One region of the Nostoc sp. ChiSLP03a genome, then DNA from elsewhere that is predicted to be linked to it. Evidence: predicted binding sites of a transcription regulator. Region 1 holds the regulator's gene; each other region holds the start of a gene.
The links. Region 1 encodes NtcA, which controls nitrogen genes in cyanobacteria. Its sites were predicted from a motif close to TNTGTANNNNNNNNTACANA; they were not measured.
Positions count from the first base shown of each region.

Region 2: a site for NtcA is predicted at 1,397-1,416, ahead of rpe (ribulose-phosphate 3-epimerase). Genes of this name have one in related genera too.
Region 3: a site for NtcA is predicted at 2,991-3,010, ahead of RMY32_RS14050 (Glu/Leu/Phe/Val dehydrogenase). Genes of this name have one in related genera too.
Region 4: a site for NtcA is predicted at 1,824-1,843, ahead of RMY32_RS04710 (DUF3155 domain-containing protein). Genes of this name have one in related genera too.

Region 1 covers NZ_JAVRBQ020000140.1:42,333-47,266, reverse strand. Annotated here, with positions in the region: gene RMY32_RS23040 (DUF3084 domain-containing protein) at 1-1,032, opposite strand, end outside; gene ntcA (global nitrogen regulator NtcA) at 1,201-1,872, opposite strand; gene fabI (enoyl-ACP reductase FabI) at 2,251-3,027, shown strand; gene hisB (imidazoleglycerol-phosphate dehydratase HisB) at 3,123-3,764, shown strand; gene RMY32_RS23020 (ABC transporter ATP-binding protein) at 4,041-4,934, shown strand, end outside.
Region 2 covers NZ_JAVRBQ020000018.1:7,026-11,959, reverse strand. Annotated here, with positions in the region: gene rpe (ribulose-phosphate 3-epimerase) at 663-1,370, opposite strand; gene RMY32_RS02455 (S8 family serine peptidase) at 1,560-3,155, shown strand; gene RMY32_RS02450 (serpin family protein) at 3,556-4,887, shown strand.
Region 3 covers NZ_JAVRBQ020000085.1:18,545-23,478, forward strand. Annotated here, with positions in the region: gene RMY32_RS14040 (hemerythrin domain-containing protein) at 1-133, shown strand, start outside; gene RMY32_RS14045 (Gfo/Idh/MocA family oxidoreductase) at 236-1,357, shown strand; gene RMY32_RS14050 (Glu/Leu/Phe/Val dehydrogenase) at 1,617-2,906, opposite strand; gene RMY32_RS14055 (GNAT family N-acetyltransferase) at 3,394-3,909, opposite strand; gene RMY32_RS14060 (GNAT family N-acetyltransferase) at 4,220-4,732, opposite strand; gene RMY32_RS14065 (beta-ketoacyl-ACP synthase) at 4,830-4,934, opposite strand, start outside.
Region 4 covers NZ_JAVRBQ020000032.1:24,897-29,830, reverse strand. Annotated here, with positions in the region: gene RMY32_RS04720 (aldo/keto reductase family oxidoreductase) at 1-227, shown strand, start outside; gene RMY32_RS04715 (ATP-binding protein) at 229-1,584, opposite strand; gene RMY32_RS04710 (DUF3155 domain-containing protein) at 1,872-2,189, shown strand; gene RMY32_RS04705 (cofactor assembly of complex C subunit B) at 2,637-3,167, opposite strand; gene RMY32_RS04700 (PadR family transcriptional regulator) at 3,220-3,567, opposite strand; gene RMY32_RS04695 (DUF3611 family protein) at 4,164-4,742, shown strand.

The DNA of each region.
Region 1 (4,934 bases):
TGCCGAATTTGTACCAGGCTCGCTTAATTCGAGGTTGGCGTTGCGATTGGCTTCTTGTAAAAGTTGTACTACTGCCTGACGAGCAGCGGCAGGTTGAGTAACACGAATTACAGCAGCGGACAGAACTTGACCGCGAACTAAGGCCAGCTTACCCAAACGCAGGTCGCGGTAGGACTGATAATATTTTTCCAGTCTGGCAACTTCCTGTTCTAGTTCTTCCTGTTGTGTTTCCAATTCTTTGAGGCGCGATTCCCGTTTGGCAATCACTTGCTCTCGTGCTGCAACTTCTACGTTACGCTTTTGAATCAGTTGATCCAGTTGGCCAATTTTTTGATCGCGTGCTTCTATGGCTTCTTGACGGTTAGCAAGTTCGCGATCGCGTTTTTCGATTGCTGTTTTGGCTTCGTCAATGGCTTTTTTCGCTTCTGCATACAGTCTTTGACGTTCTGTCTTCAATAGTTCAACTGCCGCCTGTAGTTCCTTTCTCTGATTGGAAACGCTTTGCAACTCAGCTATAGCTTTTTGGTATTGAGTTACAACTTGTCCTAACTGACCTTGAGTGCGTTGGAGTTGAGTTTGGGTTTGGGCTTGTTGATTAATGGTGCGGTTCAGCTGGGCTTGCGTTTCCCTCTGTTTGGCGTTTGCCGCCTGCAAGGATTGATTAATTGCCTGCAAGTCTTGTTGTGCTTTTGCTTGGGCAATTCTTGCTTGGTTTAGCTCACCCTCTACCTGACTTTTCTGCGTTTCTGCGGTTTTTAGCTGTTCCCGCTTCTGTCTAAGGTCTGTTTGAATATCTTCTAACTCAAAGACTCCTTTTCGCAAACCTTCGTCAGCAGCGAATAAAATCCCTAGAGTTGATGCTGAAATCAGACCACCAGTAAAAATTGTTACTAGTACGGCGGTGTTTTTCGGACGAAGCTTAAAAAGTGAGAGGCGGGCTTTGCCAACTCGTGTGCCGATGCGATCGCCCACGGTGGCAATTACGCCTCCCAGAATCAAAATTGCTGCGATGAGGATGTATCCGGTGGTCATCTTTAGCTACCGAAATCCTTCCAGATACAGCCTACTACTTTTAAGCATTGTCTGGAAAGAAGTGGGAATTGGCAATAGCTGAAATTATTCAATTTTTGATTTACCTCTAGCTATTAGTGTCATTTTTCAAAATAGAACACGCACCGATTCCCCTTTCTCCAATTGTTTTTATGTGAACTGCCTACTTAAGGTAACAGGTTTATGCACAGTAATCTTCTTTTTGTGGATAGAAATCATTTTTTTCTCACGCAAATCTCCCAGGAGCCTAGTAACGGTAACACGAGTTGAACCAATTGCCTCTGCGATCGCTTGATGAGATAACTTCAGATCAATTGTGATCCCATCTGCACAAGGAACGCCAAAATCCCGACAAAGAATTAACAAAAAACTCACCAATCTAGAACCCATATCTCGGTGAGCAAGAGTTTCAATCATCATCTCTGTCTGTAAAATGCGCGAAGACAGACCTCGCAGCATTAACATTGATAATTCTGGATTTTCCTTGAGTGCTACCTCTACCTGTTCAATTGGTGCCGACAGTAATTCTACAGGAGTAAATGCAACCGCATGGTAAAACCGATCCGATTTATTTCCTGTCAGCAATGACAATACACCAAAAACACTATTTTCCCGCAGCAACGCTACCGTTATTTCCTCTCCTGCCTCGTACACCCTGGAAAGTTTAACAGCACCTTTCAAAAGAAAATAAACTCGTTCGGCAGGATCGCCAGGAAAAAAGATCGTTTTATTGCGTTCAAACGTTTCCACAACTGGCGGAAACGCCCCGGTCGCCATCTGACGAAAAACATTTGCTAGGGCTTTATCTTGTGTCACGATCATCTCCCTTCCCCTACCCAATGCCGGAAAAACAAAAACTGATTACCTAAGAATACACCCGAAAAATGAATAAAGCACCGTCAACCTTTCTGTACTTTCCTATACTCCAACTAATCTCTTCATAACTCTTTGTTTATAATGATACATAATTGTTGATCCTTTCAGCTACTAATTGTTGATAAGTAGTTCCAATAACTGTATTTAAAAGGTTTTTTGAAGAACAAATAAAGATATCTTGAGAATATCTTTATAAAAAATCAAGATTTTTATCACAGCAAACACTCTTACCAATATTCATTTTTGCAAATCCTGTATAAAACAAAGATAAATTAGCCTCAGATTCTAGTATGCTCCTAATGATCGATCGCATTAACAATTTCTATGCTAAATCTGACTGGAAAAAATGCCCTTGTTACAGGTATTGCCAATAACCGCTCGATCGCCTGGGGAATAGCCCAACAGCTGCACAAAGCCGGAGCAAACCTGGGTATTACCTACCTACCGGATGAACGCGGCAAGATGGAGAAAAAAGTCGCGGAATTGGTAGAGCCTCTTAACCCCAGCCTATTTCTTCCCTGTAATGTCCAAGATGAAGACCAAATTAAATCTACTTTTGAGACAATTGGCGAACAGTGGGGAAAGCTAGATATCCTCATCCATTGTCTGGCCTTTGCCAGCAAAGACGATTTAAGTGGAGATTTTAGCCAAACCTCTCGTTCTGGCTTCAACACCGCCTTAGAAATTAGTACCTACTCATTGGTGCAGTTAAGTGGTGCAGCCAAACCTTTGATGACAGAGGGAGGTAGCATCGTCACCCTGACATATTTAGGTGGTGTTAGGGCAATCCCCAACTACAACGTTATGGGAATTGCCAAGGCGGGTTTAGAAATGAGTGTGCGTTACCTAGCTGCTGAACTAGGGCCGCAAAATATTCGTGTGAATGCCATCTCCGCAGGCCCCATCCGTACTTTGGCATCTTCAGCAGTGGGTGGGATTTTGGATATGATTCATCATGTAGAAGAAGTAGCTCCCCTACGACGCACTGTAACTCAGCTAGAAGTGGGCAACGCTGCGGCTTTCTTGTGTAGTGATTTGTCCAGCGGCATTACCGGACAAATTCTCTATGTAGATGCAGGATATGAAATTATGGGAATGTGACACGATAAAGTTAGGAGTTAGGAGTGAGGAGTTAAGAGTTATAAATTTTTAACTCATAACTCATAACTCCTAACTTTTAACTCTTTTCACTCCCCATGCAAACAACCAATCGCCAAGTTAATTCAAACTACGATCGCTCAACCCAAACCCCTCGCATTGCCACTGTTCATCGCACCACTGGTGAAACTAATGTGCAAGTCACCATCAACCTGGATGGTAGAGGAACTTGTACAGCAGCAACAGGTATTCCGTTTTTGGATCACATGTTGCATCAAATTGCCTCCCATGGGCTGATTGATATAGATGTTCAAGCCAAGGGAGACTGGGAAATTGACGATCATCATACTAACGAAGATGTAGGCATTACTTTAGGGCAAGCTTTTAACCAAGCATTAGGCGACAGAAAGGGTATTGTCCGCTTTGGTAATTTTCTTGCACCGCTGGATGAAGCCTTAGTTCAGGTAGCGCTAGATTTTTCTGGACGGCCTCACCTCAGCTATGGCTTGCAAATTCCAACTCAACGGGTAGGAACCTATGACACCCAACTGGTGCGAGAATTTTTTGTGGCACTGGTGAACCATAGTCAAATGACACTGCACATTCGACAATTGGATGGCATTAATTCCCATCACATCATTGAAGCGACATTTAAAGCTTTTGCAAGAGCAACACGGCTGGCGGTAGAAATTGACCCGCGACGTGCTGGCTTAATTCCCAGTTCTAAGGGAGTTCTATGAAAAAAGTCAAATTGGGCATTGGGGATTGGGCATGGGGCATGGACAAGAGACAACTTAGATGAGGAAGAGGGGGGAGACAAGGGAGAGACTGGTTCAATAATTCCCCCTTGTCCCCCTTGTCTTCCTTGTCTCCCCTGCCTCCCCTGCTCACTGCTCCCTTACTTCTTCCCCAGTCCCCCATTTCGGATAATTGACACACGAGTTGTTCATGGTTATTATCAGCCTACCAGGTAATTTTTAATTGATGCCAAGCTGATAAATAGTGATTTAACCGAGATGAAGTCTGTTGCAGATGACTCTAATTCTCAACTTAATACGGCAGACATTCCACCAGTAGTCCTAACTTCTGAGTTGCGAAAAGTCTATCGCACTGGTTTTTGGCTAAATCAAAAAGTTGTATCTCTCAAAAACTGTTCTTTAACGGTTTACAAAGGCGAAACCTTTGGTTTGTTGGGGCCTAATGGTGCTGGGAAAACTACCCTTTTAAAATTGTTACTGGGAATTATTCATCCCACTTCTGGACGCGGATCGTTGTTAGGTAAGCCAATAGGCGATCGCAGTGTTAAGCAACATATTGGCTATCTGCCGGAAAATCCCTATTTGTACGACTATCTCACTGGTTGGGAATTTTTACAGCTTGCTGCTGGGTTATTCCAAATTCCCCAAAGTGTCCAACGCCAGCGCATTCCCCAACTACTGGAATTGGTCGGTTTATCCCAAGCTGATGCCCGTAAAAAACTGCTGCGGCGCTATTCCAAAGGAATGCTACAGCGTGTTGGTATGGCACAGGCATTAATTAATGAGCCAGATTTAGTTTTTCTGGATGAACCTATGTCTGGTCTCGATCCGGTGGGGCGCTATCAAATGCGAGAAATTATTCTGGCGCTCAAAGCTGCTGGTAAGACGATTTTTTTCAACAGTCACGTTCTTAGTGAAGTAGAACAGATTTGCGATCGCATTGCCATCCTCGCTCAAGGTGAACTAATTTGCTCTGGTTCCCTCAATGAACTCTTAGGCATAAATGACACATATCAAGTAAAAGGTCAAGGCGGTGACTGGGAAATTCTCAAAAAATGGATACCCACTCTCATATTTGAGCCTGATGGTTCCTGGCACGGTACACTACAAGATGGTTACTATGATTTTCTTGCCAGTCTTCGTCTTATGGAA
Region 2 (4,934 bases), on a different contig from region 1:
AAGCAAGTTAATTTAAAAAATAAAATCAACGATTAGTTCTAACTATGAAATAAATCAAACTGATTACAAAAGTAGTCAGCATTTCATGGAGTAAATAACTCCTAGACCAAGACCAATAATTCAACTGTTACTACTGGTGGTTCTTTTTCTGAGGAAGTCTGAGCAAAGAGAATTTGGGGAGGTGGATTCCCCCGAACCAAATTTTACACAGCTTTCACTGACTGCAGACGGTGCGAGTAATGCCGATCAAACTTTCTATCTTGTGGTTGGTGTTGCTTTAGTTAAATATTGCAAACGCTTAACATCAATTCCAGGAACGGAAATAGAAAAGTGACGGTGAAATTGTTATCCTTGGCTGGTAGAACTAGTAGCTCATACGCTTCTCTTTCAACTATTGTAATCCTAGTCCTCCCAACCGGGATTATCTTTGGTTTCTAAACTTTCAATTTATATAACACTACTGGAAGTTCAAAACTTGAATAGCTTCCAGTTTTTTATATGTATATAAAAAGAAATAAGGTAGGCAAATTGCCCACCTTATTTTTTGTGGATAATAGATATCTGGTGAAATTAATCTCAAACTCTTATAGAGACGTAGTACCGCTACGTCTCTACATTCCTTTTCACTTCCATATTTAATAATTGGTTAATTCAAAAAGGAATTAAACCTTAGCTAATTCTGGAGTGGGACTCTTGCTGTTGCGAATTGCTGTAATAGCCTCAGCATAATCTTTAGCATTAAACACAGCTGAACCGGCGACGATCGCATTGGCTCCCGCTTCCAAAACTTGCCAGGTATTATTTGCCTTCAGCCCCCCATCCACTTCAATCCAGGGGTCGAGACCACGTTCATCACACATTTGGCGCAGCTTGCGGATTTTAGGTAATACACCAGGGATAAAGCTTTGACCACCAAAACCAGGGTTGACGCTCATAATTAGTACTAAATCGCACAAATCCAGAACATATTCAATTAGCTCTAGAGGAGTACCAGGATTAAGTACAACACCAGCTTTTTTACCAAGCTCTTTAATTTGCCCCAAGGTGCGGTGCAGATGTGGAGAAGCATTATGTTCGCAGTGTACGGAGATAATATCGGCACCCGCTTTAGCAAATCCTTCTACATACTTTTCTGGCTCCACAATCATCAAATGGACATCCAGTGGCTTAGTTGTAATCGGACGAATCGCCTCCACAATCAGAGGGCCTATCGTAATATTAGGTACAAAACGACCGTCCATTACATCAACATGAATCCAATCTGCTCCGGCTGCGTCTACGGCGCGAATTTCGTCACCCAGACGGCTAAAATCGGCTGATAGGATAGATGGAGAAATTACAATGGGCTTTTGAGATAGGTTTTGGGTCATGGCTAGTGGGTTTTTAAGCGTCCTCGTCTGTAAGCATTGTAACAAAGCATTGAGCAAGACTCATAAGTTTGATCCCGGTCTTTTTGCAGGAGTAGAAAGCAGAGGGAAAATAATAACTCCGAATTCCTAGCTCCTAACTCCTAACTCCTAACTCCTAACTCTTGACCAATGACTAATGACAAATAACAAATGACTAAAAAACTAACCTGGATAATTTGGGGATTAACTGCTTCTTGTCTGAGTGCGCCGGTAATGGCTTCGGCTTTAGAGTCTGCTTTGGGAACTAACGGTATTGATGCTTTGAAGCTACACCAAGCTCCTTATAATTTAATCGGTCGCAAGATTGCTATTGGTCAAGTGGAAATTGGTCGGCCGGGAATGTTTGGGTGGGATAAGGCGGTGTCTAAAAATCGTGCCATATCTTTAGCAGCGGTTTTCTTACGCAATGGCCCAGCTAAGTCTAATAGTGGTGTTGACCCCCACGCCTACAATGTCGCTGGTGTGATGGTGAGTCAAGACAAAGCTTTGCCAGGAGTTGCGCCGGGAGCGCGATTGTATTCATCAGCAGTAGGTTCGACTAAAAACATGGGTCAGCCAGAAGAGTGTTTATCGGCACAACACATAGCGCTCCAAAATAGTGGCGATGTCCGTGCGATTAACTTTAGCTTTGGGGAACCTCTGAGCCGCGATCCTCGACCGGAAGCTACTTTAGACGGCAATGCTTTATTAACTTTATGTGTTGACTGGTCTAGTCGCGCTCATGATGTTTTGTATGCGATCGCAGGCAACCAGGGCAAAGGCGGCATTCCTATTCCTACAGATAATTTTAATGCAATCAACGTGGCTTTTTCATCCCGCCGAGGGGGAGTTTTTAACAAAGTAGATGTGGCTAATCTGGCGGGTGTTAACCAAGGGGTGAATCAAAGACTAGCTGGAAAGGAATTTGACCTTGATGGGCGTCGCGCTATCAGTTTAGTTGCTCCTGGTAATAATATTCCTTTGCTCAATCCAGATGGCAAATTGAACAAGGTTACAGGTACTAGTTTTGCCGCGCCTCAAGTTACAGCTACTGTTGCTCTGTTGCAGGAACTTGCAGACCGACAGATGCGGACAAAACAACCCCACTGGAGCATTGATTCTCGGCGTCATCAAGTGATGAAAGCTGTATTACTGAATTCAGCAGACAAACTTCTAGATAGCGGCGATGGCTTAAGGTTGGGAATGACTCGGACGCTAATTGATAAGCAAAATCAAAACTGGCTAGATTCTGATGCTTATAAAGATCCAAAGATTCCCTTGGATGCCCAAATGGGAGCGGGTCATTTGAATGTATTTCGCGCTTATCAGCAATTTAGTGCTGGTCAATGGCAAGCATCAGCTGCGGTACCGGCTATTGGTTGGGATTATCGCACAGTTGATGTTGGAGCATCTGTTGACTATATATTAGCAAAACCGTTAAAGCAGGGAAGTTTTGTTGCTGTCACCCTGACTTGGGATCGATTGGTAGAACTCAACGATAAAAATAAAAACCAGCAATATGACGTAGGCGAAAATTTTCGCGATCGCGGCTTAAATAATCTCGATCTCTACTTAGTAAAAGCTGATGCTCAAAATTCGGAAGCTGGTGCTGTTTGCTCCTCAATCAGCCAAATTGATAGTGTAGAACATATTTTCTGCCCCGTTACTGCTACTGGCAATTACAAAATCCGCGTCCAATTTCGTCAAAAGCTCAATGAAGCGACTCAACCCTACAGTTTAGCTTGGTGGAGTGTACCTATTAATTGAAATAAGTTAGCACAAATATCTGTGTAAAATTACAGCGTTTTTCTCGTTCTCATACGCAGCATGGGAACGAGATTTCCAGCCTCTGATAAATTTCGATTCGATCTATAAAAACCTCACAGAAGTACTTATTTTTCGAGCGCGTAGCTTACAATACGTTTATACGTAAAGATAAAAATTCTTTAAGAAAAAAATTTTTTATAAGTCGTCTGTATAGCCGTCTCAATCAAGAATTAGCAACTCCCCAAGTTGTGTTTAATTACTCTGAGCTACTAATTTGCTGTTACGAAAACTGTAACAGTCCCATTTTTCTATTGGAGTAAATGCAATAGTTAATCATTGACACAGTATCTGCGTCAATTCTGAGCACAAATCGGGAATCTTTGGCAAGTGAGGTAGCAGAATGAATCGCCATAAATTGAGTGATGCGAAAGAAAATTTCCTGCAAAGACGTTACGGTGTTAGTCTAGGCAGACGTTATGCTTTGGCAGCTGCAAGCGTTGTTCTATTCAGTGTATTAGGGTGTTCTCAAGTCGATAGTAATAAAAGTGCCATTGCCCAATCTAGTTTACCTCAGCCAGAAACTCCATTGCAAAAAAAAACAGCCAACACTGATACAAAAATTGTTGAGTCTAGCAACAAGTTTGGCTTCAAACTATTTTCAGAAGTTCTGAAAAACGATCGGGGTGAGAAAAATATTTTTATCTCACCTTCGAGTGTTGCGATCGCTCTTGCTATGACTTATAACGGCGCTAGCGGCTCGACTCAACAAGCAATGGCAAAAACCCTAGAATTACAGGGAATGAATCTACCAGAAATCAACTCTTCTTATGCGACGGTATTAAAACAGCTTTTAGACAATTCGGATACGAAAGTGCAATTGAAAATTGCTAACTCACTTTGGGCAAATCAAAAGGTTAGCTTTGCACCAGACTTTCTCAAGAGAACCCAGGACTTCTATCAAGCCAAAGTCAGCAATTTAAACTTTCAAGATGCCGCCGCATCTAGCATTATCAATAATTGGGTCAAAGAAAATACTAACGGTAAAATCACTAAAATAGTTGAAAAAATTGAACCAGATCAGGTATTATTTCTGATTAATGCCATATATTTTAAAGGTAATTGGAGTAATGAGTTTGACAAGAAAGAAACTGCTTCATATCCTTTTTACATCACATCTAACAGGTCAAAACAACACCCAATGATGTCACAAGAGGGTGATTATAAATACTATGAAAGCGAAAAATTTCAGGCAGTTAGTTTACCTTATGGAAAAGATGGTAAGATAAGTTTTTATATATTCTTACCCAAAAAGAATTCCAACCTCAAAGCATTTTATCAAAACTTGAATGTTGAGAACTGGGAAAAATGGATGACTCAGTTCAACAATCAAAAAGGGTTTATTCGCCTGCCCCGCTTCAAAACAGATTACGAGATTACACTCAATGATGCTTTAAAAACTTTAGGTATGGGCGAGGCTTTCAGCAACAAAGCCAATTTTTCTGGCATGGGTAAAAATTTTGCCATTAGCCAAGTTAAGCATAAAACTTTTGTTGAAGTGAACGAAGAAGGCACTGAAGCGGCTGCGGCTACTTCAGTGGGAATAGTAGCAACATCTGCAAGACAAGAACCAGAACCATTCCGAATGATTGTCGATCGTCCCTTCTTCTGTGTCATCAGGGATAATCAGACGGGAAACATTTTGTTTATGGGTTCAATTACCGAACCACAATGAGGATGTAGGAGGGATTGAAGTGAAGATTTCATCTTTTTAAAAGAGAA
Region 3 (4,934 bases), on a different contig from region 1:
AGAAGAAGAAAGCGAAATTTTTAATGCTGTGCGCGAATGTATGAGCGATCGAGAACTAACTGAATTGGGACAGGAGTTTCAAGAAACTAAAGCTAAGTTGGTGTCAAATGTGGAAGCTGCATTAGCAATGTAGGAATACATTTGTTCTAAATGTTTGCATAAATAGTTAGCCATAATTTCCACGTAATTAGGGCATTAAAATTACCCAAATATTCCTTCATCAAAGAGTACAAAAATGACTGCTACAAATGGTAAGAACAAAATTCGTTACGCTGTTGTTGGTTTAGGTTGGTTTGCCCAACAAGCTGCCTTACCTTCCTTTGCCCACGCTGAAAACTCAGAATTAGTGGCACTAGTTTCAGATGACCCCACTAAAAACGAAGAATTGAGCAAAAAGTATGGAATAGAGCATACTTACTCTTACGAAGAGTATGAGGACTGTTTGGCAAGCGGCGAGATTGATGCAGTTTATATTGCCTTACCTAATCACTTGCATTGCGACTACACTGTGCGGGCTGCTAATCAGGCAATTCATGTGTTATGTGAAAAGCCAATGGCAGTAACAGAAGAAGAGTGTGAGGCAATGATTAAAGCTGCTAATGACAATAATGTGAAGCTGATGATTGCCTATCGCTTACATTTAGAAGAAGCTAATTTACAAGCAGTCGAAATTTTGCGTTCAAAGCAAATTGGTGAACCACGAATTTTCAACTCAGTTTTTACTCAGCAAGTAGAAGAAGGCAATATTCGTTTACGAGATGTTACAGGTGGTGGCACGCTCTATGATATTGGCATCTACTGCATTAATGCTGCACGTTACCTCTTTCAAGATGAACCAATTGAAGTATTTGCTGTAGCTGCCAATAAAGGAGAACAACGCTTCAGCGAAGTGGAAGAAATGGCTAGCGTTATATTACGTTTCTCTAATGAGCGATTGGCAACATTTACCTGTAGCTTTGGAGGGGCAAGTGTTTCAACTTATCAGATTGTAGGTACTCAAGGCGATTTACGAGTAGAACCTGCATATCCTTGGCAGGGAGAAATCAAGCATTACTTAACAATTAATGGTGAAATCCAAGAGCGGACTTTTAAGGATCGCGATCAACTAGCGGCTGAATTTACCTACTTCTCTGATTGTATTCTGCAAGATAAAGACCCAGAGCCATCTGGAACGGAAGGATTGATTGATGTTTCGATCATTCAAGCGCTTTATCAGTCAATTGAAACTGGTCAACCTGTGCAAATCCAAACTCGCGATTGCCATCAACGTCCCACATCAGATCAAACTATTGAGCGTCCTCCTAATGACGCGAAGCCAGACTTAATCCACGCTGCTGCACCTTCTGGCGAGTCATAATGCGATAGACCACTAGTAGTCTGCCAACCCAAAATTGCTATGTTTGGACTGGGAAAAGGGGAAAGGGGAAGGAATGAAAACCTTTTTCCTTTACCCCTTGCCCTTTACCCCGCCAAGGAAACTTGGCGAACTACTAGTTATGTTGTAGCGATCGCTTAACAGAAACACCGACTATTCATAACATAATAAGGGCACAACTATAATATTGTGCCCTTATATTTTATCTATTCAATTAAAAACTGCTGTCTATGCCCAAAGATTAAGGATAAAGACCTCTGTCAGTCAACGCTTGAGCTACTCTACCTACCCCCAGTGTATAAGCTGCTAGCCTTAAAGAAATTTGCCGTACCTCCGACTGATGAATCACTTTGCGATAGGCTTGCACCATCAAATGTTCCATTTCGCGGTTGACGCGCTCCTCATCCCAAAATACGTAAGAAAGACCTTGCACCCACTCTAAATAACTGACTACTACACCGCCAGCATTCGCCAAAATATCGGGTAACACTGTCACACCCCGCGCCTCTAAGGCCAAGTTAGCCTCAAGAGTAACCGGGCCGTTAGCTGCTTCTGCGACAATTTGCGCCTGCACCTGATTGACATTTTCTTCAGTGATTTGGTTCTCCAAAGCTGCTGGTATTAAGACATCACAGGGTAGAGTTAATAAATCTGCATTGCTAATTGGTACAGATTGCGGGAAACCGACAATACTCTTGCGATTTTCAGCGGCGTAGACTTTTAATTTGGGAATATCAAGGCCAGTTTCAGAGAATATTCCCCCTGCACCAGTTGAAACGGCGATAATTTTTGCGCCTGCTTCATGTAGTAATTCTGCTGCGGCACAGCCGACGTTACCGAAACCCTGAATAGCTACTCGCACTCCTGTTAAGGATTTACCTCGGTCTGCTAATGCCTCACGGACAATAATCATTGTGCCACGTCCGGTTGCCATTTCTCGTCCCAGAGAACCACCAATCGAAAGTGGTTTTCCAGTTACAACTCCTGGTACAGCATGACCAACATTTACAGAGTAAGTATCCATCATCCAAGCCATTTCACGGGCAGAAGTACCCATATCTGGCGCAGGAATATCTACGGAAGGCCCAATATCTTTAATCAACTCGCTGATATAACGGCGGCTGATTCGTTCTAATTCACCAACACTGTAGCGTTTGGGATCTATAGCAATGCCACCTTTCCCACCACCGTAAGGAATACCTAATAAGGCACATTTCCAGGTCATCAGCATTGCTAAAGCAGATACTTCGCGCAATGTCACGGCCGGATGGTAACGAATTCCGCCCTTGTATGGGCCTAAGACATCAGAGTGCTGCACTCGGTGTCCAGCGAGAACTTGTATTTCCCCATTATCTAGTTTCACGGGAATGGAAACCGTGACAACCTTACGCGGATGGCTGAGAATTTCTAGCAAACCCTGATTTAAATTTAATTCTTTAGCTGCCGCTTCTAAGTAACTACACGCTTGGTCAAAGGGGCATATATGCGCTGGCGAAGCAGGTTCTGACAGCAACGAGGATCTTGAAATCATAAATTTTCTCCTAATCACGGTATCTTTGCGAACCGGATCTCATCTGTACTTAAGCTTATCCTTTTTCAAAAAAAAAGGATAAATTTTGTAGTTTTTGTTACAGTTTTTTATTATATATTCTGCTTATTGTGCAAAGCAGTATACGGACCAATACATTCACTTAACGTGAGTTCGACGGCTCTAAAAACCCCTCTCCAACCTCTCCCCCACAGGGAGAGAGGCTTTGAAACCCTAATTTTTTCGTTGTCAACTAAAAATATTTCTGCCCCTCTCCGCCTCGGAGAGAGGTTGGGGAGAGGTTCATCGAACTCACGTTTTGTTAGCTGCCGATGATCTAGGCTTTGACAAAATCTATAACAAAAGCGATCGCACTCTAATTGATGCGATCGCCTTTTTGATCTAGTTTGAACGAAAAATCATCGTTTCAGACACTTGAAATAATCGAATGTACAAAAAGCCTTGCAATATTGTAACCAGATGAATTTCTTCATCCACTATGAATAATGCGATCAAGTTGCAGTTCAAGATAGATAGTTTTAAATCCACTGCTGTTTAGGGATTCACCAATTTGGTAAAAACCGCGTTTGAGATAAAGCATCCGGGCTACATAAGAAGAAGAATGTTCCCAAGTATACAAACGTAAGTACCTTTTTGCTTTTGCTTGTGCTAAGTCGATGGTAAAGTCTAATAGCTCTTTTCCAATTCCTTTTCCTCGAAATTGTGATGCTACACAAAACCAGCCTAACCAGTCAGCTTCTTGTTCGTCTTCGCTTTTGCAATATAACCCAGTTAGCCCAATTACTTGGAAAGATTTCTCATCGATAGCAACCCAGTAATTGAGTTGGGTAATTCCACTGTTTGAAAACCATTGAGCATATTCATCTCGATATAAACTTGCCGCCAGCGATGGACTATCACTACTATTACTCACACCTGGGAAAACTTCCTCTCTTAAGTGAATTGCTTGCTCCAAGGTTGCTATCGATAATGATTCAATGTACATAGCACTAGTCACTCAAGCTTAAAGTAGCTATACCTATATCTAATACCAATTTAATGTGAAGTTGCACATATCTTGATCCCCCTAAATCCCCCTTAAAAAGGGGGACTTTGATAGACATTTTTCTGGTTCCCCCCTTATTAAGGGGGGCTAGGGGGGATCGAATTCTATGCAGCTTCATAAAAAATTGGTATAAGCTACTATCTCAATATAATCTGTAAATTTTTTGGCGAGCAGGCATTAAGTGGGAACCATTATTGCTGCCATTCTCCCTCTTCATCCCGAAGAACCAATTTTACCCTAGCTTTCATACCTAATTTGCTTTTCCTCTTGGAGTTTGTTTTTTTTTCTTAGTTGAGGATGGCACCAAATCGAAACGAAATACGAGCAAGTCCTGAATCTGAATGCTATTTTCGTAGCTTGGCTGAGGTAAATACCAAAAGTAGTCATGGCGCACACTATCCATCCGAAATCCGCACTTTTGATAAAAAGCAATGTTGCCAAGACTTGAATTAGACGTGCCGACGAGTGTCTGTTTCTTGCCGCGTTGCCTCGCCTCTTGAATCAACCAAGCAACGAACTCCTTACCTAAACCCTGCCTTTGAAAGTCAGGGGCTATACCAAGTTCCATAATTTCGCAGGGGTCGCTGCGCCATTTCATCGTTGCTGCACCAACCAAGTGTTCGTTGTCGTCCATGCGATATACAGCATCAACGAGGTTAGCAAGCCCCCATCGCAGTGCACGCTCCGATTGTTCTGCCAACAGTAGTATCGGAATCAGCGCTTCAAGTTCGTCGTCACGAGCTTGTCGAATAGCAATCGCCATTCATATTCCCTTTTAATCACAATTTATTTTTCAAAACTATAGTAACAAGTAGATGTTGAACGTTTTAGGTTTTTGACTTAAGGAGACGACAAGGGAGCTAAAGAGCTGCTAACGCGATCGCGGCATTCTGTCCTCCAAAGCCAAAACTCAAACATAATACCTGGCGAATTTTACTTAGACGTGCGGCTGTAACGATATCTAA
Region 4 (4,934 bases), on a different contig from region 1:
CGTTGCAATCGTCAGCCCTCGATGCTGTCGCAGCATCACTTGCAGCCACACCGATGCAGGTCGCCTTGGCATGGCTGCTTCAGAGATCGCCGAACATCCTATTAATTCCCGGAACGTCATCCATTAGTCATCTGCACGAAAACATCAAAGCGGCAGACCTGCAACTTTCACCGCAAGCGATCGCACATCTCGACGCGATCGCTACAACTGCGGTTCGTTCTCAATAGACTAATTCTCAACTTTCGGCAACCAAATAATAAATGTAGTTCCCGGCGCATTTGGTGAAGTGAATTTAGAGTTGATTGCAGGGCTGAAAACCTCAATTTCGCCCTGCATTTGCTCTATTAGTTGTTTAGCGATCGCTAACCCCAAACCTGTACCGGGAATTTCTGTTTGCGCTTGTACACCGCGATAATGCCGTTCTCCAAGATGTTCTAAATCCTGGGGTGGAATACCGGGCCCGTTATCACTAATAACTATTCCCTGAAAATGAGCTTTTTTTTGCCCTGCCTGAATCAAAATTTTGCCACCAGTGGGAGTGTATTTCAAAGCATTATCAATAATATTAGTTAACACTTCTCGTAATGCTTTGACATTGGCACGTACTAGAGATGAATTCTCTTGAATTTCAGTTATTAGTTTTAGCTTTCGCTCTTGAGCGATCGCTTTGGCTGATATTAATAATGGTTCTAATATATCTGCTAGGGAGCAGTCAACTGCTTTATCTCCCGTTCCCGGCAATAATAGCGGCGGTTTAGCGGATTTTTGAATAGTTGCTTCTACAAATACTCCATCTTCCGGTAGATGTAGTGGTGCTAAATCTGCCTCTGTCAAGTCAATTACTTGTTCAAATTGTTGCAGTAATTCTTTAAGGCGATCGCTTTCTCGGACAATACTATTTGCCACATCCCGGTTAACATCTGCTGGTCGTAGTCGTTTCAATAACAGTTTGCCAAAAGTCCGTAACGCCGTTAATGGGTTACGAAACTGATGCAATAGATTATCCAGCAAATCTCGCTGTTTTTCTTGGAGAATTTGTTGCTCGCGCAACTGTTGCTCAAACCATGCTCGCCGCTGATCTAAAATACAAGCGATCGCTAATGTTTGGGCTATCCGTTGAATCTGACTTTGTTCGTGTTCATTCCATACCCGGTCTTTCCTACCTGTCACTAATAACCCCATCATCACACCCTCATAAATCAAAGGTAAAACAATTTGGTTGCCACTAAGTAGGTATTCCTCTTTGAGATCGGGTTGAGACGTATCTGGTATCTCAGACTCCCGTGACGAAGTTGGAGATTCTGAACCTGCTGTCAATAACCTTCCCTGTTGATTGGGTAATATAAACGCCTTTCCAAGTTGAAGTTGCTTGTATGCCGTCGCTTCAATAGTTTCCTCTCCTGGCGGCAATAATGCTGTTTCCGGGTAAATCACCACAGGAATCAGTTTGGCATCGCCAGAAGGAGTATCTACCAATTCTTGTGTTAAGTACACAATACTTAAAGTTGCTCCTAGCCCTTGGGTTAGTAGCGCTATTTGCTCTCGACATAGAGCAAGAAAATCAGAACTGGCAGACATTAACATTTTTTAGCTTTTGCTCAAGATTATAGATTTTGAGGCATGATGTAAGAGAGGATACTTAATTTTTACCTCACTCATTTCATCAAGCTTAACTAAAATCTTCAAAAGAGATGGTTTGTACTAAGGAATTATATTCTTAGGTGATTTTATTTTCTGGATGTTTCAAAGATATTAACTTTCTTATATTAAAAGGTTAAAAACTATTGATATTCTGAACTAGAACCTATATAATGACGACGGATTTTGTAGCTATCACTACAATCTATAGCTTGAAAGAGGAGGACAGTATATTGGCAAGGAGACGCAAAAGGAAGAGTCGTCGTCGTCAGGAAGGACGGCGTATTTTGGAACACGTGCCTCAATATAGCATCGAAAGTGGCGAAGAAAAGCCAGTAACAGCAGCGAGAAGATTCATTCAAGCTGAAGGGATTTTGCCACCAGCGTTGCTACTTGTAAAGCGAAATGAACACACTACAGATCGTTATTTCTGGGCAGAAAAGGGACTGTTTGGTGCTCAATACGTAGAGGAAAACCATTTCTTGTTTCCTAGTTTGAGGGTGTTGGAACCTTCACCAGGTCAAGAACCTCTTGCTTTAGCTAGTCGGTGAACCATAGATGGTCATCTTGGGCATTGAATGTGGCTCCTGACTACTATTAACTGGCAAAATTGCTAAGTTTATGCAAAATTTAATTTTTTTTTAGTTTGTAGCTGATTTGCCAGTAAATCTAATCCAGGTAGTTGGAAAGTGAACCTGTTTCAAACCACGCTCGATTGCATGGGTTGATACTACTTTGATGACGCAGAAGGGAATGGGTATAGAGCCAAGTGCCTCTAAAAAGAAGAGTGAAGTTGCGCTCTAATGCCGTAGATGGTTAAGTAAGCTCTGTCAACGAATTTAAGTTAATGAATTTAAATTTTTTCCCCACAACCAAAGTCGTGGGGAAAACTGGCAAAGCAGCAGTCTTGATTTTCTCCTGACTACTTTCCATTGCCTGCATAGTAGGTTAGGTCAGAAGTCTGCATATCATAGTTAAGAGATGGTCGCAAAAATCAATTATTTCCCAGGCTTGAGCTGTAGAGTCCTTTGCAACTCGCCCAGTTCATCTCGATGGGCAACTACAGCAATCTTACTTGAGGAGGTTTGTTCGCTCTGAGTTGTTTCTACTTTGAGCGATACCTTCTCAAGTCTTCCAGATTTTTTCCAATAAAATAGACCACTTAAAGGCGACAGCAGTACCATCGCCAGAACAAGGGTACTCAGGCTAGGAAAAAGCAGGGATGCGACCAAAGATAGACAAACAATCCCAATCGCTGCCAATAAAGTGAGAAATATGGCTAAAAACCAACTGGGACGAACATTACCTTCAAAAATTACCTGATTTTGTTCTCGGTCTACCGCTGCCACTCGGTAAGACCGCGATCGAAAATACTCTTTTAATTGAGACATTAAAACAGCTTCATCTTGCTCAGATACTAGGTGGGCTGTTTCTGTGCGGTCTTTAGTCGAGGCACGAATAAAGAAAAACAGCCCAACCGATAGCAACAAGGTCAGCAGGAAGGTAGATGGCAGAATAGCAGTATCCATAACTAATTGTTAGTGTTTGACTGGAGGAGACTTATTCATTATCAATGATTCGTTACTTTTTCCTTTCGTTGATGTAGTTAAGCCATTGAAAAGCTAAATCCTGAGCTTGAACTTGCCATTCGGGAGAAACTTGGTACATCCGCCTGGGGCGCCCCCGTCCTTCGAGTTTCTTCCAATATCCAGTGATTGCCTTTTGGTCTTCTAGAAATTTGATTGCACTATAAAGTACGGTATCTGAAAGCCGATAGACGGGATACTCAGTTTCTAATTGCTCAATCAACTCGGTTCCGTAGGATTCACCTTGTAATAAAACAGACAGTATGTAACAAACTGCTAGTTCCTGACAAAGGTAAGTTGGCGGAGGATTCTCAAAAAATTGATATATATCCTCAAGTTTCATGGTTTGTGAATGGCTAAAAAAATGCCTTAGGGTAAAGTCTACAATCCTTGTAGTCAGTATACAGTGCTACTACTACGCGAGTAATACATATAAAGCTACTTAGACTAGATATTCATTGCGTAAACATCAAACAATTACCCACGCCTGTGAAGTTGTGGGGCGAGTTTGCGAGTTTTAGGGGCACAAAACAATGTACCCCCACTCAAGCTCGATACGGTGTGGTGAGGAGCGAACAGACAGTGAGAGACTCAGTATCTTGGTGTTAACTGATGCCGAGCTGCTTAAGCAATAAAATGCCATCGAAGAAATTTTACAGGTAAAATGCTATTTTGTCTGTAAAGCTTAATAAACACTTTGTTTTACAGTGATTTTCCCAATGCAAATTCTAAAATCTTAAGCTGTGGGATATATCTGAGATCGAACTGCTACGTCGGTAGACATACTTAAGCAGTAACCATTTCTGATTTCCTCGATCGCAGAATTTCTTGTCTTATTTGACAAGTGTGATAGTAAATTTATCAAAGAAGGCGCTAAACTCCCTTCGTCCTCTCCTCTTCGCCTTCCTTTATCAAGCACCCAGCATATTAGCGATCGCTATGTCACAAACTCCCAATGCCCCATCATCTCCCTCAACTCTTAGGGCAATTGCCCAAACTTTTCGCCTTACAGGTTGGATTAGCTTCTGGATTCAGCTAGTACTAGGCGTTGTTTCTAGCATAATTGTGCTGCTGTTCGCCATCTTTAATCAAAGAACTGGCAGTCCTAGTAATAATCCTGGGACTGGCTTTGGCGTATTTTTAGCAATTTGTGGACTGGTTGTTTTGGGTGGGGGGATTTATTTAGCTTACCGTTATACGAGAATTGGCAAGCAATTGGAATCCTCCAATCCCAGTAACCGTCCTCGGAAAAGCGAGACTGTGCAAGTATTACGCTTAGGGGTGTGGGTGAATTTAGCAGGAACTCTAGTGACTCTTTTGGGGGCGCAGGCGATCGTTGGAACACTGGTAGCACGATCCATATCTCCACAAGCGATAACTACCCAATTTTTTGATCCTACCCGGATTATTAGCGGTCTAGATATGCTTGTAGTACAAGCAAACACCAATACTGTCTCAGCCCACTTTGCAGGACTGGTGGCGTCACTTTGGTTACTCAATCGCATTAACCGACCCTAGAAAAAAAAGTCAGAAGAAAAGGTAATAGTCAAAAATCAGCAATTCTTTTGACTTCTTTTCTCTTCTTTTTCAGAGGTTGTATGGCAATAATTCAAATATGTTGATTGTACTTTTCCGAAATTATTAAATTACAGTGTGAAGACTAATACCAGTTTCTGATGTTAGCACCCATCTAAAGAGTGATATTAGAAC